Regions from separate parts of the Bradyrhizobium sp. 172 genome, predicted to be linked through region 1. Evidence: predicted binding sites of a transcription regulator. Region 1 holds the regulator's gene; the other holds the start of a gene.
The links. The regulator LexA, encoded in region 1, represses DNA repair genes until DNA is damaged. The targets are predictions, from matches to a motif close to TGTTCNNNNTGTGTTCNG.
Positions count from the first base shown of each region.

Region 2: IVB07_RS20325 (DUF3072 domain-containing protein) is a predicted target of LexA. The motif match lies at 2,785-2,802, and genes of this name have one in related genera.

Region 1 is NZ_CP064701.1:3,786,758-3,791,291, forward strand. It holds partial or broken gene IVB07_RS18280 (ComEC/Rec2 family competence protein) at 1-931, shown strand, start outside; gene IVB07_RS18285 (hypothetical protein) at 1,070-1,504, opposite strand; gene lexA (transcriptional repressor LexA) at 1,999-2,700, opposite strand; gene glp (gephyrin-like molybdotransferase Glp) at 2,877-4,088, opposite strand; gene IVB07_RS18300 (hypothetical protein) at 4,327-4,518, opposite strand.
Region 2 is NZ_CP064701.1:4,206,868-4,211,401, forward strand. It holds gene IVB07_RS20295 (hypothetical protein) at 69-371, shown strand; gene IVB07_RS20300 (hypothetical protein) at 547-819, shown strand; gene IVB07_RS20305 (hypothetical protein) at 990-1,166, shown strand; gene IVB07_RS20310 (hypothetical protein) at 1,387-1,896, shown strand; gene IVB07_RS20315 (hypothetical protein) at 1,919-2,299, opposite strand; gene IVB07_RS20320 (hypothetical protein) at 2,468-2,683, opposite strand; gene IVB07_RS20325 (DUF3072 domain-containing protein) at 2,844-3,059, shown strand; gene IVB07_RS20330 (hypothetical protein) at 3,684-3,953, opposite strand; gene IVB07_RS20335 (hypothetical protein) at 3,959-4,159, opposite strand; gene IVB07_RS20340 (VOC family protein) at 4,448-4,534, shown strand, end outside.

The DNA of each region.
Region 1 (4,534 bases):
CATGGCTTCGCTGATTGCGGGACTTGCGACCACGCCCTATGCCGCCTTTCATTTCCACCGTGTCACGCCGTTCGGCGTGCTCGCCAATCTCGGCGCGATGCCCGTGGTCTCTGCGCTGGTGATGCCGGCGGGGCTGTTGGGGCTGCTTGCTGCGCCGTTCGGGCTGGACAGCGTGTTCTGGTGGCTGATGGGGATTGGCATCGAGTGGATGGTCGCGGTCTCGCGCTGGGTCGCGGCCTTGCCGGGCGCGGTGGGCCGCATCCCGGCGTTCGGGATCGCGCCGCTGATCGCGGCGAGCCTGGGAATCATTGTGCTCGGCTTGTTGCGCACGCCGCTGCGCTGGTCCGGCGCCCTGGTGCTGCTGGCAGCGATCCTCTGGGGACTGTCGGCGCGGCAGCCCGACATCCTGATTGCCGGGGATGGCGCGAGCGTCGCGGTGCGGGGCAGGGACGGATATCTGCACCTGATCAGGACGAACAAGGACGGCTTTCTGCTCAAGGAATGGCTCGCTGCCGACGCCGATCCGCGCGATGCGGGCAGAGCCTCGCTTGCCGATGGCGTGTCCTGCGACGAATCCGGCTGCGTGACGCCACTGGCCGACGGGAGGCTGGTCGCGCTGGCACTGCGCGTCGACGCTCTCGCAGACGATTGCAGTCGGGCCGCCCTGGTGGTGACGACTCGTCCCGCGCCGCCCGATTGCGCGGCGATGGTGGTCGATCGGCAGCGGCTCGCCAGCCAGAGCGCGCTGGCGCTGACGCAGCGTGGTGACGGTTTTGTGGTTCAGGCAGTGAGGGCGAGAGGCACGAGCCGCCCCTGGTTGCCGGCCGGCGCCGGCGAGGGTGATTTCGACGGCAGCCTCGCGCCAAAGTCGACCGCGCCTCGCATCAAGGACGCAACGCCGGCGGACACCGACCTGCAAGCCGACGATTGATCTGATGGTGCGGAGCAACGCAGTGGTTCGGTGCGTCCGTTCGGATTCGCGGGGCGCAAACCACACCATCTCGCCGGCCACGGCCGGCGATGGCGATTCAATCCTGACCTCCGACCTCGTAGCCGGAGGGCGGCTCTGTCAGCCGATCGGCAGGTGCGTGACGGTCGGCTGCCTGTCGGCGGTGATCTGCGCCTTGTGCTCGCGCTCGGTGACCGACTGAGTCACCGGCAGTTGCAGCACCGTCGCGCGCTGGCCTTCGACGAGCTGCGTCACCAGCACGTATTTGCCGTCGGGGAATTCGATCGCATCATGATGGCGGTCGGGAACGTGCGGATCGATCTTGCCGAACTTGCCGACGCGGGAATTGATGGTGCGCGTCCAGATCCAGCGATTGTCGTAGCGGACGTCGTCGGCGAAGGCGAGCTCCGTCCCCGGCAGCAGGCAGACGGCGACGGACGGATCGGCTGCAGAGGCGAAGCCGCGCGTCGAGGTGCCGCGGAAGCTTGTCGTGACGATCGTCTCGCCGACTTCGGCGGGGCGCGACGCGACGGCATGTAGGCTGTAGTCACACATCGGGTGCTCCTCATGCTGGGATAGCAACCCGCGTCTCTTATCGAGGCGCAGGCCTCTATCAGAGTGGAAGCACGAACGCTGTGCTTGGTTGTGGGCAAATCTGCGGCTGGCTTCCGCAAGCCGCGATCACATTATCTTTCCCGAATTCAATAGGAACAAAGCTCGCCGCGATGCATTCGGGAGGCGCGTACGCGAACATTGCCAACTTGGCTGCAACGGCCGAACTTGACCGCTGGTCGCTGTTTCCTCGAACAACCGAGCCGCGAAGCGGTGCTGCTTGAAGCGGTGCTGCTTCGTCGGCGTGGCGAGGAGCCAGCGTTGGAGGAGGGGCCGGATAGTCTGTGCAGAACCAGAAAGGCTATCCAGCCGGAGCGGACGATGATCCGCTCCAATCTCTGACCGGCGATGCCGATCGGAAGCGCGCGAGGCGCCAAGCACCTCCGGCATGAAGTGCTTCCGATATGAAGTACTGCCGATAGAAAGGACTCCCGGTATCAGTACTTCCGGTAAAGCCCGATCAGCTTGCCCTGAATCTTCACCCGGTTGGGCGGCAGGATGCGGACCTCATAGGCCGCGTTGGCGGGCTCGAGCGCGATCGAGGCGCCGCGACGGCGGAAGCGCTTCAGCGTCGCTTCCTCGTCGTCGATCAGCGCCACCACGATGTCGCCGGTATCGGCGCTCTCGTTGCGCTGGATCAGGGCCATGTCGCCGTCGAGAATGCCGGCTTCGACCATCGAGTCGCCGCGCACTTCCAGCGCGTAATGCTCGCCCGAGCCGAGCATGTCAGGCGGTACGCTGATAGTATGGCTGCGGGTCTGCAACGCCTCGATCGGCGTGCCGGCCGCGATGCGGCCCATCACCGGCACCGCGACGGGACGTTCGCCCTCGTCAGCGGGCAGGCTCGCGCTCGCACGCACCTTGCCGAGATTGCCCTCGATGACGCTCGGCGTGAAGCCGCGGCGGCTGCCAGCGGCTGCCTGGAGCTCCGGCAGCTTGATGACTTCAATCGCACGGGCGCGGTTGGGCAGGCGTCGGATGAAGCCACGCTCCTCGAGCGCCGTGATCAGGCGATGGATGCCCGACTTCGAGCGCAGATCGAGCGCATCCTTCATCTCGTCGAAGGAGGGCGGCACGCCGCTTTCCTTCAGACGTTCACTGATGAACCGCAGAAGCTCGTATTGTTTGCGCGTTAACATCTCGACCAAAGTCCCCCGGTTGATGTCGTCCGATTCCGAGACGCTGAATTCGGCCATAAGCCGCTGCATGCTCGAAACAAATCATGAACAGACACTATATGTTCGATACATGTTCCGCAACTGCTTAATTTACCGTGAACAGAGCAAAGTGCGCGGAACGCGCGTTGCGGGGGCGCTCAGACGGGGAGCCGCAACACTTCGCAAGCCGTGCCGGCTTCGGCCTTCGGCGCGAATGGTGCGCGGACGAGAAGTACCTGTGCTGCAGCGAGATTCGCAAGCAGCGAAGAGTCCTGATGATTGACGGGAACAACGACGCGTGTGCCATCGTCACGCTCCTCAAGATGCGCGCGCAGATAGTCCTCGCGCTGGTCGTTGGCGCCGACGTCGCGGCCGAGCACGGCGCGTTCACGGCGATGGTGAATCACTGAACGGCCCGACAGGGCGCGAATCAGCGGCACCATGAACAGGAAAGCGCACACGTAGGACGATACGGGATTGCCCGGCAGGCCGATCACACCCATTGCGCCGAGTCGCCCGTGCATCATCGGCTTGCCTGGCCGCATCGCGATCTTCCAGAACGCCATCGCGATGCCTTCGTCCCGCAGTGCCTGCTGGACCAGATCGTGGTCGCCGACCGATGCGCCGCCGGTCGTGATCAGGACGTCGGCGCCGCTCTCGCGGGCGCGGCGGATGCCGGCGGTGGTGGCCTCGAGCGTGTCGGCGGCAATACCGAGGTCGATGGTCTCGGCGCCCTCGCTGCGGGCGAGCGCGTGCAGGGCGTAGCCGTTGGAATAGACGATCTGGCCGTGGCCGGGCGTGGTGCCCGGCATCACCAGCTCGTCGCCGGTGGCGAGAATCGCGACCTTCGGACGCCTGACAACGGCAAGGTGCGGATGATTCATCCCGGCGGCGAGCGCGAGGTCTCGCTCGGTCAGACGGCTTCCCTTGCGCAGGAGCACGTCGCCCTCGCGGAAATCGACGCCGGCGGGGCGGATGTGCCGGCCGGCGATCGCGGCTTCCTTGATCGTGATGCGCTTGCCGGCGGCGACCGTGTCCTCCTGGATCACGACGGCGTCCGCGCCAAAGGGAATGACGCCGCCGGTGAAGATCCGCACGGCCTCGCCGGCTCCGACCGTCCCCTCGAACGGTCGGCCCGCTGCGACTTCGCCGATGACGGTGAGCTCCGAATCGATCGTCGCGGCGTCGGCCGCGCGCACCGCGTAGCCGTCCATCGCCGACATCGCTTGCGGCGGCTGCGTGCGCCGCGCCACGACGTCACGCGCGAGCACGCGATGGTAGGCCTCGTCGAGGGAAATCATTTCTTCCGGCAGCGGCTCTGCACCCGCCAGCACCGCGGCAAGCGCGTCAGAAACCGGCATCAAGGCCACGGCGAAAACTCCTGCTCGGCACGTTCGGGCGAATGTTCCGCACGTCTTCTAGCCGAGCGCAGGCGCAGAGGCAAAAGCGGCTGAGCAGGCACAGTCATCCCGCCCCTTCACATTGTTCCGGAAGGCAGGATCAAGCGCGTCGCGGCATGATCCGAAGGAGGTCACAGATCGGCAGGAGAGTGGTCATGGAAGCGACGAAAATCATGGCAAGGCGAGAACGCGCCATGGCCTGAATCGATCAGCTCCCTGCCTGCCCGGGAGTTACGTCGGGCGCCTTGGATCCCTGATCCTTGTCGGGCAGCGGGTCGGCTTGGGATTTCAGGTCGGCGGCCTTGCTCACAAGCTTGGCGGAAAGGTCCGAATCTGAAGTTGTCCTCGCGAATTCAAGAAGAAGAGAGGCCTGCTTGGTGAGGTAGGTTTTGCCCAGCACGATGATGCATCCGTCC
Region 2 (4,534 bases), 420 kb from region 1:
CCGTTGAGACTTCGGTAACCTAACGCCTCCAAGCTCCTCTTAGTATCGTTGCGTTGGAGTACCCCACAGTGCTGGATTTTAACGAGCTGCGTGAACTCGCGGCCGATGTTCGCGTGTTCGTCGACATTGCCGAAGACAAGGCCGAAGCGCTTCGCGCCGTCATCACAGCCTATGACGTGGTGCTCGCGATCTTCCCGTCGGGAGAGGGCATGGGTCTCCACGTCATCAAGGGCGGCGAGATCCTGGACAGGATTGCAAACTCACGAACCAATACGAGCTACAGCCACACAGCCATTGCGGTTCCCGACCTGGAGCACGCGGAAGTGCTCAAGCACCTGACGGGCCCGGCCGATCAGCGGCTTGCGGCTTAGAGCGTTTTCAAATTCGCGGGACGAAAACGCGTCACAACAATCTGGAGCAGTTCTGATTCAAGCAGAACCGACAACGCCTCGTTGCAGACGAGAATTTTTGCACTCCAGAACGCCTTGTTTTAGGAACACGGTTTCTGCGCTCCCGTTGGCCCACACAACCAACCAGGAGTTTGAGATGAAGAAGCTCGTCATTGCGACCGCCGCCCTCGGCCTCATGTGCGGCTCTGCCTTGGCCCAGACCCAGACCGGCCCCGCCGCGCAGTCCGACAACATGCAGAAGCCCGGCATGACCAACACGGACAAGGGCACGATGAGCAGCGGCACGACCGGCGTGAGCCATGACGGCATGAGCAAGGGCGAAATGGTGAGGCCCGACGCCTCCGGCCAGGGCGGCTCCGGCCCGGGCAGCGACCAGGGCGGTACCAAGACCCGCAGCAACAAGAAGTAAGCCGGTTTCCTGTACGGCTCGCTTCCCGGCCGCGTCGCTTCCACAAGCGGCGCGGCCATTTCATGAGAAGGGGTCTTTGGAACCTGTCGAATGCACTCCTCACAATCGTGCGCGCACCGGAACGGTCAGGTCTTGCCGCGAGTTGCCCCATCTCCAGCAAGGAGATCGTCATGAGCGTTGAAGGCAAAGTGAAGGAAGGCGCCGGATTCATCAAAGAAGAGATGAACGAACACGGCAAGTCCCCCGAGAGCCAGAAGAAGGCCCAGGAAGGTCGCGACTTGCGCAACGAAGGCCGGATCGAAGACGGCAAGCCGCCGAAGACGACGAAGCCGGGCACCGGTCACTAGATCGCGTTCGAAACCCCGTTTGGTGAAAGCCGCCCCTGGTCATGTCAGGGGCGGTTTTTCACGTTCATGACCAGCCGATACGTGCCCATGCGATCTTCCGAAGCTGTGATCCTCCGAAGGTGCAGTCCTACAAAAATAGCCGGAGGCTCGAAGCATGCAGGGCGATGGCTGGTAGAACGCTCCGGCTGTTGTATGGTCGAACGTTTCTTGTGAGGGGCTGATGAAGATTGCCATTGTTGTCGCCGGCTTGATCGTTGTTGTTGCCGCCGTTCTCGTGGCGGTACAGCCCGGCTTTCTAAAGCCTGCGTCTATGGCACTCGTGAAGAAGTCCGACATCCTCGGCTTTTCGCCAGGGATGACATTCGACGAAACCAACAAGCTCGTCACGCAACGTCGCTACCGCTGCCGTCAGATTCGCGATTCCTACGTCCTGGAGTGCGCAGTCGACGGCGCCAAGGTCACGATCTTTGCCGACGACGTTGACCCTGGGAATCCTGATCCCAAACATCGCATCTGGCGCGTCATTGCGGAGTTGAACAATCCGGGTCCCCAAGACGCTGCCGTCAAATCGATCTCCGACCAGTTCAACGCCCAGCCAACCAGGGACTCCCGGGACGGATGGATATGGACTGTCGGCCGTGGGCTCAAGCTGAGCTACGACGGCGCCGCCTTGAAGCTGGTGGACGAGGCTGAGGAAATCAGGCGTGGCAAGCAGGAAGCAAAGCGCTAGGGAGCGCGACGCCGGGTGCCCTTCAGTGACGAAACCGGTTGACGGCCAACAGCGGCAGCCATGATCCCAGCACCATGCAGATCGCAATGGCTGCGACTAGGACGTATTTCAGGGGATGTTGCGAGGACGCGAGCGAACCTTCGAGGTGAAGGTATGGCAGCATCGCCTCCACGGCCATCCCGATCAGGGCAACCGCAACCAGCCCGCCAACCGCCGAAGCGAACAGGTTGACGATCCATCCGATCGCGCCGCGCTCGTTCGACCAAGCCTCGTAGATCGCGACAGCCAGCATCACGAGCACAAAGACCAGCATGAAGCTCATCGAGCCGCCGACGCTCGCCTTCGACCCGAAGATTTCCACCAGCAGCATGGCCGCCACCGCGAGCAGTGTGATCGCCTTCACGACTTTCCTCTTTGGTGTCTCAGCACATAGGCCGCGAAGCCAATTCCGATGCCGAGCAGGCTTTGCAGCATGGCGGTTGGTCGCGCCGGGCTTCGCCGGGGTTCAACAAATTGCACTCGGAGAACTGCAGGACCGCCGCGCAGTGACGACCGAAGGCCGGGGACCGATCTATGCAGCTTGCCTATTGGAAAGCCGCTCGAACGCCGTGATGGCCCGGTTGGCCAGCATGAGGCGTCTGTGCTCGCCCTTGCGGACCATCTCTTCGACGGCGGCCGAGAGAAAGCGGCTGGTGAACGGCGCGTCGCTGACTTGTCCGGTGCGCTCCAGATAATCCCAGGCGATCTGCACGGAATGTTCGATGAGATGGGACAGGTTCTCGCTCATGCAGAACCTACGCTTGGCGGGAGCGCTTGTTCCGCGCTGGCCAGTAGGTCGGTTCTTCATGGCAGATCTCGAGACGTTCAATTTCCGCACGTTTTCGACTGACGAACAAATGAGGAACGACAAGCGCGCGCCGACGTTAGGTGGAAAAGGAGAGATCGCGATGGCTGACAAGACAGCTGACAACACCGGGGACAACACACAAAAGGATCCGAAGGATTGGGTTTTCGGCGACGACCCGATGACCGGCGCCCAGGAATCCTACCTCAAGACCCTCGCCGAGCAGGCGCACAAGCCCCTCCCCAAGAAGGATCTGACCAAGGCAGAGGCGTCAGAGCTGATCGACACGATGCGGCAAAAGGCCGGGCTCGAGAAGTAGACAGCGGGCATGTACGCCCCGCCCCTGCGAGACGGAAGAACATGACTCACCGATGATCAGAAGTGTCGCGGGAAGGTTGCAGGCGTTCGGCCAACGCTGCATTCACAAACGTTGAGCGCGCTGCATTTCGTCGGGCACAGACAGCGTCGATTGAGCGCACGAGCAATGTCGATTCCACAACTTCAATGCCGGGATCGCGGCCTGTCGCTTTGCGAGCCGGGCACTCATCCTGCTTTGCCTTGCTTCACGTCATGTACGATGTCACCGATGGTGCTTCCCACGACAATCGCGGCAACAACAGGCCAACCGGCGGCTACCATAAGGATGGCCCCGTAGCGCATGTCTTCGCCGGGCCGTTTGTAACTGTCTCGGCCCGAGAACAGGAGCACCGCGATCAGGCAGCCAACTGCGTATCGTCTAAACCATTTCACGACGAGAGACCTTCGTTTACGGGCATTCGTCGCCTCGAACTCCGTCGTGGTTCATGATGTCGGCCGTCCGGCCGCTCGCCGGCAGGCGAAATTTCAGACGATCATGCAAGGCGCGTCAGGCGCCTTGCATGACCTGCTGCCGCTCATTTTCTTGAGCGCGCTGAGCATCGGCTCCGCGCCGAGCTCAGTTCTGTCACTTCGGCAGATCGCGGATTGCCAGCTTGATGACTGTAAGGACAACGAAAGCGGGCGCCCCGTAAACGATGGCGTTCACGGCCCAAGTGATGGCGACGCCCAAGAAAACGGAACTGCCGACAGCTCCCCAGAAAAGGTAAGCTGCGGATATACCCGGCATCTCCCATGCCATCACAGGGGTGGAGTAGTCGGTTAGCTGCTCCATGACGAGCAGCACCGTCGAGACGAGGGCCCCGATTGCCAGTGCGACGGTGAGAACGGATTTCATTGTCTTCAAAGGCCCAACAGCGCCATCACGATCGGAATCATAAAAAAGGCTGCCAGGCCGAGGAGGCCTCCTACGGCAATCTTCACCCAACGCCGTTGAATTTTCGGCTCGAGCCATGTCGCCAGTTTGACCCAGAGCGCATACGCCCATCCGGCAACAATCGAGCGGATAAGTGCAAACAGAAGCTCGCCTAGAATATTGGCCATAGCGGTTAGTCGCGTGAGTTCCGCGGGGAGTTCATCTGCCAACGGCTAAACAACCCCGTGTCCCCCGTGAGTGAGGTGGCCCAGTTCTGCGATTTGCGTCACGTTCTGAGGACCCGGTTAGCGCTGAGGGGCTTCGTGAAGGGCTCGTTTTCTAGCGCTTGAGCAATGCCATCGCCATTCACGGCGCGCTCGGCGCGGCATCGTGACTGCTGACATCAGGGTGGCAGCAGCGGTGTGCGACGAGCCCCGCGATGCCGCTCAAATCTGCGGTCAACCAAAGGACATGCCATGAAGTTCGCCTCCACTCGCCTGATCGCTACTGACATCAAAATCATGGTTTCGTTCTACGAAATGGTGACCGGATGTTCCGCCGAA